2 regions of the Acidiphilium sp. AL genome follow, and region 1 is predicted to be linked to the other one. Evidence: riboswitches for the same ligand, from Rfam matches in the RefSeq annotation. Region 1 holds a riboswitch; the other holds the start of a gene.
The links. A riboswitch is a leader RNA that binds a small molecule or an ion and turns the genes downstream of it on or off. The one in region 1 is predicted to bind glycine.
Positions count from the first base shown of each region.

Region 1 (3,370 bases):
CCAGCGCGACACCCTCGGCAGCGGCGGTCGCTTCGTCGAGCAGCGAGGCGTTGGCGATGTCCATGCCGGCGAGTCCCGCCATCATGGTCTGGAAATTCAGCAGGGCTTCGAGCCGGCCTTGGGCGATTTCCGCCTGATACGGCGTGTAGGCGGTGTACCAGCCGGGGCTTTCCAGCACGTTGCGCAGAATGACCGGCGGGGTGACGGTGCCATGGTAGCCGAGGCCGATCAGGCTGCGCTTGACCGCGTTCTCGCCCGCGTAGTGGCGCAGATCGTCGAGGATTTCACCCTCGGTCAGCGGTGTCGGAAGGTCGAGCTTTCGCTCCGCCAGGATCGCGCCGGGGACGGTGCGGGCGATCAGCGCGCCGATCGAGGGGATGCCGAGCTGGTGCAGCATCGCTGCCCGCTCGGCGGCATCGGGGCCGATATGGCGCGCGGCGAACCGATCTTCGGCGAGGATCGCATCGAATGCGGCGAGAGTATCCATGGCGGCGGCTCCGGTCAGAGCGATTGCACGAAAGTCTGGTAGTCGGCGGCGCTCAGCAGCGCGTCGAATCCGGCGCGGCCGGCGAGGCGCAGCTTGAAGAACCAGCCGCCGGCTTCGGCATCCTGGTTGGCGACGCCGGGATCGGCGGCGAGGGACGCGTTGTTTTCGGTGACGGTGCCGGCGAGCGGGGCATAGACGTCGGACGCGGCTTTCACGCTCTCGACCACGGCGCAGGCTTCGCCTTCGGCAACGGCGCGGCCGGGTTCCGGCAGTTCGACGAACACGATGTCACCGAGGGCGGATTGCGCGTGATCGGTGATGCCCACAGTGGCGATGTCGCCGTCGAGCCTCACCCATTCGTGGTCCTTGGTGTATCTGATTTCGGTCATGGCGGAGGTCCTTTCAGCGGGCGTAGCGGTGCGGAATGAAGGGCAGCGGGGCGACGCGCATGGTCACGGCGCGGCCGCGCAGTGCGGCGGCGAGGATGGTGCCGTCGCGGGCAAGATCGGCGCGGACATAGCCGAGCGCCGCCGGCGCATCGAGGCTGGGCGCGAAGGTGCCGGAGGTGACGATGCCGGCCGGCGCGCCCTTGGCGTCGGTCAGTTCGGCACCCGCCCGCACGGGTGCGCGGCCGTCGGCGCGCAGGCCGACTAGGCGGCGGGCGGGGCCGCTGTCGTGTATGGCGCGCACCGCGGCGCCGCCGGCGAAATTCCACGCCATTTTGCGGCGCTTGCCGATCGCGAAGCCGAGCCCGGCCTCGATCGGGTTGGTGGTTTCGTCGATATCGTTGCCGTAGAGCGGCAGCCCGGCTTCGAGGCGGAGCGAATCGCGCGCGCCGAGCCCGGCGGGTTTCACCCGCGCATCGGTGATCAGGGTGGTGGCGAGCGCGTCGGCGCGTTCGGCGGGCAGGCCGATCTCGAACCCGTCCTCGCCGGTATAGCCGGAGCGGGTGATGGTCATGCGCGCGCCTTCGAGCGTGGTCTCGATCGCGTCCATGAAGCGCAGCGCGGCGACCTCGGGCGCCAGTGAGGCGAGAACCGCGCCGGATTCGGGGCCTTGCAGGGCGAGCAGGGCGCGGCCGAAATGCGGGGTGAGGCTGACGGCATCGGGCAGATGGGCGCGGATATGGGCAAGATCGACATGCTTGCGCGCGGCGTTGAGGACGAGGAGATAATACCCGTCGAGATTGGCGACCATCAGATCGTCGACGATGCCGCCATCCGCGTTCATCAGCAGGGTGTAGCGCTGGCGCCCCGGTTGCAGCCCGGCGATGTCGCCGGTGACGACGCGTTCCAGCGCGGCGGCGGCACCGGGGCCGGACAGGATCGCCTGGCCCATATGCGAGACGTCGAACAAGGCGGCATGGGCGCGGCAATGCAGGTGTTCGGCGATGATGCCGTCATACTGCACCGGCATGGCGTAGCCGGCGAAGCCGACCATGCGCGCGCCCAGGCCGCGATGCATCGCATCGAGCGGAACGGTCAGCGTTTCGGCATCGGCCACAGGATTCTCCGCGTTCAGCGGACGGGTGCAGAACCGTCCAGGCTGACCCCCCTCTGTCGCGGAACCTGAGAGATTCGGGCAGGAGTTTCCCCGCCCTTACGCCTTCGGTGCGGCGCGCTGCGCCGGCTTTCCAGAGATCGTGTTCTCACGCGGTCCTTTTGCCTGAGCGTTTCCGGGGGCCGGTTGCGCCTTCGGCGGCGGCGTTCATGCCGCTCTCTCCCGCGCGGGAGTTCGATGGCTATGTCATGACCGACATCGGCGTTGAACGCAAGCGCCGGTGCGCAAATCGCGCCTGAGTGCGTTGGCCGGCTTGGCCGATGTCCCCGCATCGACCTGCGCCGGCCGCCTGCTCAGCCGCGATTTTCGCTCCCGACGCGAATCGCGCCGCCGTTTCCAGTGTTTCTGAGCGGAGATTTCGAACCGATTGAAGGGAGCGGATCGTTGCGCCCTGATCTTTCACTGACCATGGGGAAACGTGCGTCCGAATACGAGCACAAGATTCGGAGTGCCGCGACGCGGTGGCGTCGATACCTTTCTGTCGAATTGAAGGGGATGAGTTCGATGACGGTTAAGACCGCACCAGTGCCGGCGATGGGATGTAGAGAGTGGGTTATGCTGCTGGCCCTCGCTGCGCTGTGGGGCGGGTCGTTCTTTTTCTTTAAGGTGCTGGTCGCCGAACTGCCGCCCTTCACCGTGGTTCTCGGCCGCGTGGGTTTGGCCGCTGTTATTCTGAACCTGTGGCTTGGGTTGCGAGGTGACTTCATGCCGGCCTCGCCGCGTCTCTGGGCTGACTTCATCGTCATGGGCGTGCTCAACAACGTCATCCCCTTTTCGCTGATCGTATTCGGCGAAACCCGGATTTCGAGCGGGCTTGCCTCCATCCTCAACGCTACGACGCCGATGTTCACCGTGGTCGTCGCGCATATGCTGACCGCAAACGAGAAGCTGACCCGCAGCAAGTTTGTCGGTGTCGCGATCGGCTTTGCCGGTGTCGCTGTGCTCGTTGGGCCAGGAGCACTGGCGGGCATGGCCAAGGGGGGCATTCTTGGGGAAGTCGCCTGCCTGGGGGCGGCGCTGGTTTACGCCTTTGCCGGCATTTATGGTCGGCGATTCAAAGATATCTCGCCGATCAAGGTCGCGACCGGCCAAGTTACCGGCAGCACCCTCGTGCTGATCCCAGTGGTGGTTTTTGCCGATCGTCCTTGGACACTGCCGGCACCGGACGCGGAGACGTGGGGAGCGCTGATTGGGATCGCGCTTCTGTGCACCGTGCTTGCCTACATTCTCTATTTCCGCATTCTTGCTGCGGCGGGGGCGACCAATCTGCTGCTTGTCACATTCCTGATCCCGGTCAGCGCAATCCTGCTCGGTTCGTTTGTG
Region 1 is NZ_JAIMBZ010000079.1:3,226-6,595, forward strand. It holds gene gcvP (aminomethyl-transferring glycine dehydrogenase) at 1-487, opposite strand, end outside; gene gcvH (glycine cleavage system protein GcvH) at 502-876, opposite strand; gene gcvT (glycine cleavage system aminomethyltransferase GcvT) at 890-1,990, opposite strand; glycine riboswitch at 2,042-2,126, opposite strand; glycine riboswitch at 2,131-2,222, opposite strand; gene AiwAL_RS19550 (DMT family transporter) at 2,552-3,370, shown strand, end outside.

Region 2 (3,370 bases), on a different contig from region 1:
CCGCTATCTGGCTTAATTGACGACACACCCTAGTATGAGACCGCCTACTACCTGCTCAGCACCGCACTCTCCAGCGAACGCTTCAATGCGGTCGTCCGGTCCCATTGGGGCATCGAAAACGCTCTGGCACTGGGTTCTCGATGTCACCATGAACGAGGATCAGGCCAGAAACCGCAAGGATCACGGGCCAGAAAACATCGCCCTCCTGCGCCGTCTCGCCCTTAACCTCGCAAAACTCGAAGACTCGAAAGTATCCATGAAAGGAAAACTCAAACACGCAGGATGAAATGATGCGCTCCTGATCAAGCTCCTTGCCGCATTCGGCTCAGCTCAAATGCGATAGCCCTGAGCACCCGGCTTTGCTATCAAGTATTCGCACGAGCGGTCACGAGCGCGGCCACGGCATCGGCCGTGGCCGCGGAGAGCGTCCAGCCGAGGTGACCGTGCCCAGTGTTGTAGAAAACGCGCGGGTTCCGCCCGCGTGCGACGCGTGGCATCATGTTTGGCATCATCGGGCGCAAACCGGTCCAGGGCACACACTGGCGCGTGCTCATGCCCGGGAAATGCGCCCGGCACCAGGCGATCAGCGGCGCGATACGCTCGGCTCGGATGTCTCGGTTGTAGCCGTTGAATTCGGCCGTCCCGGCCACACGAAAGCGCGTCGGGCCCAGGCGACTGGTCACAATCTTGGCCTTGTCGTCGAGCAGGCTTACCCAGGGCGCGGCCTGCTGGTCGGCGCCCTCGGTCAAATTGACGGTGATGGAGTAGCCCTTCACCGGGTAGACGTTGATGCGGTCTCCTAACGACCGACCGAGTTGCCGCGACAGCACGCCACCGCAGACCACCACCTTGTCGAAGCTCCCGACCTCCTCCGGTTGCGGAGCGTCATTTAGCGTTGGTTCGGTAGAACGGCTGATGATGGTGACGCTTTCGGTACCCGCCGTGGCGGAAACCACCTCCGTCGCCAAGCGCATGGTCACGCCATGGCGCGTGCAGGCGAGAGCGAGACCGGTAGCGAATTTGTGGATGTCGCCGGTAAAATCCGACGGGGTGTAGAAGCCGCCGTAATAGGTGCCGCGCAGTGCCGGTTCGATCGCACGCATTTCAGAAGGAGTGATGGCGCGACGCTCCACCCCGCCCCTAGCCAGGAGCTCGGTGGCCCTACCGGCCGCTTCGAACTCTCGTTTCGTCTCGTAGAAGTGGAGGATGCCGCGGTCCTCGCGATCGAAGTCGATACCTTCCTCCTCAGCCATCCGTCGCAGATGCCCGCGCGCCTCGATCGCCAAACGAGCAGTGGTGACCGTGTTCTCCTCGTATCTGGGGATAGCAGCGAGGAACTCGGCCATCCAGGAAAGCTTGTGCCAGGAAGGCTTCGGGTTCACCAACAACGGTGCCCCGGGGGACATCATCCACTTCAATCCCTTCAACACCGTCGTCCAACTGTTCCACACCTCAGCATTCGAGGCTGAAAGTTGTCCGCCATTGGCAAAGGAGGTTTCCATCGCCGCGTAGGGCTGTCGGTCAAAAAGCGCGACGCGGTGGCCGCGCCGGACCAGGTTATAGGCCGTCGTGACACCGATGATACCGGCGCCGATTACGGCAATAGCCTGACAATCAGAGGTGGACATGCGCATTCTCCCACCCGCCCGCAGCGGGTATTCAAATGCCCCCTCTGTCATAGGCCTGAGAGTTTCGTCGCACCCCGGCACGGGGCGAAGACTTACACCATCGGCGGGAGCTGCCGCTCCGCTTTTCAGAGTTCCAGTCCGGTCGCGGTCGCTTCTGCCTGAGGGTTTCCGGGGCGGTTGCCCCTTCGGCGTCGCTTTGGCCGGTAGCCGCCGCGAACTCTCCCGCAATGCGCCTATGCCAGAGCCGCCGCGGCGGGTCAAGCCTGTTGCAAACAGCAATTATTAGCGTGCCGTGGCAACGATGCTCCTCCTCTCGTACTACGCGAAATTGGCCGAGATGTAATCTGCCAAGCAGTGCATGACTACATTCCCGGCCGGTTCCAGGTGGTCCGGCATGTCCGGCCGAAATATGCCTGCAAGCGCTGCGATGCGATCGCGCAGGCTCCGGCTCCCAACCTGCCGATCCCGCGTGGCCGTGCGACACCCTCGCTGCTCGCGATGATCGTGATGTCGAAATATCTCGATTATTTGCCGCTGTATCGGCAGAGTGAAATTTATGCGCGCGAATGTATTGATCTGCCCCGCTCGACGCTCGCCGATTATGCCGGCCAGGCAGCGTGGTTGCTGACGCCAATCGCCGATGGCATCCGTGCCCATGTGTTCACCGCAGAGAAAATCCATGGGGACGGCACGCCGGTTGCGGTGCTGGCGCCCGGCCTCGGGCGCACCCGGACCGATCGATTGTGGACTTTCGTGCGGGACGATCGGCCGTTCTGCGGCACAGCTCCGCGACGAGGCGTTCATTATGCCTATCCTTTTCAAGTGTCTGGAAACATTGGAAGTTGGTTTTCAAAACCGGTGCGACACGGACCGCCTGTTCGCTTGATCGCGGCGAGGACGCGATCATCCTGGAGATCGGCGGCGCGAATCTGATAGGGAGCACCAGGCACGACTTGCTCAGCGGTAATAATGCGATCTGCGATGAGCCGTCTGATCCGGTGGTGGGTCACGCTGACTGTCGCAGCGGCTTCGGTCATCGTCAGCCATTCGCCATCTTTTTCGGCGGATCGATAGGCATGTATCCCACGCACCCGCCGGAGCGAACTGACGCGGTGCGCCGTCCAGGTCTTTCCTTGGCCCGTCGGCATGCCCATTCGGTTCAATGTCGCAGCGATATCCGCGTCCGACCATCGGCTGGCCATGCTCTTGATCACCGCGATCGCTTCGTCAGAGGTTCGGCAGCCATGTTCGCCGGTTTTTGGCTTCCGCACTCGCAATTGCGAATGCTGTCCGCCGCGCCAATGGATCGTCAGGACGACCTCACGTTTGGCTTCGTCGACGTTAGCGATGATGTCGGTGATGAGCGCGCGCAGGAGCCGCTGGCGCGCCCGCATGGTCGCGCCAGGCGCGTTCCATGCGGCATCAGGATCGTCGGCCAAATCCGAGAAGTCTGGCGACGGGGCGGCCGGATCAGAAGCCTGCACCGCCTCCAACCGCGCCTGGCACGCCTCGAGGCGACGTTATGCCGCTTCCCAACTCTTCTCGAGATGTGCTGCAATTAGCCGATTATCGGGATTGCGAATCGGCACTATACCGGGTCAGTGAAACGAGGGGATTCGTGAGGTACACGCGTCCTCGCACGCATCAGCGCATAATAGACCCCCGACCCGACCAGCAGACCGACGATCCAGGTCACATCGGCGCCGCCCAGATGTTTGGCGACCGGTCCGGTGAAGAACGGC
Region 2 is NZ_JAIMBZ010000070.1:105-3,474, forward strand. It holds partial or broken gene AiwAL_RS19140 (transposase) at 1-20, shown strand, start outside; partial or broken gene AiwAL_RS19145 (ISAs1 family transposase) at 37-286, shown strand; gene AiwAL_RS19150 (D-amino acid dehydrogenase) at 366-1,628, opposite strand; glycine riboswitch at 1,764-1,863, opposite strand; gene AiwAL_RS19155 (transposase) at 1,983-2,561, shown strand; gene AiwAL_RS19160 (recombinase family protein) at 2,447-3,121, opposite strand; gene AiwAL_RS19165 (cytosine permease) at 3,217-3,370, opposite strand, start outside.
Region 2: it holds a riboswitch for glycine, as region 1 does, so the genes downstream of both, AiwAL_RS19150 (D-amino acid dehydrogenase) here and gcvT (glycine cleavage system aminomethyltransferase GcvT) in region 1, are expected to answer to the same signal.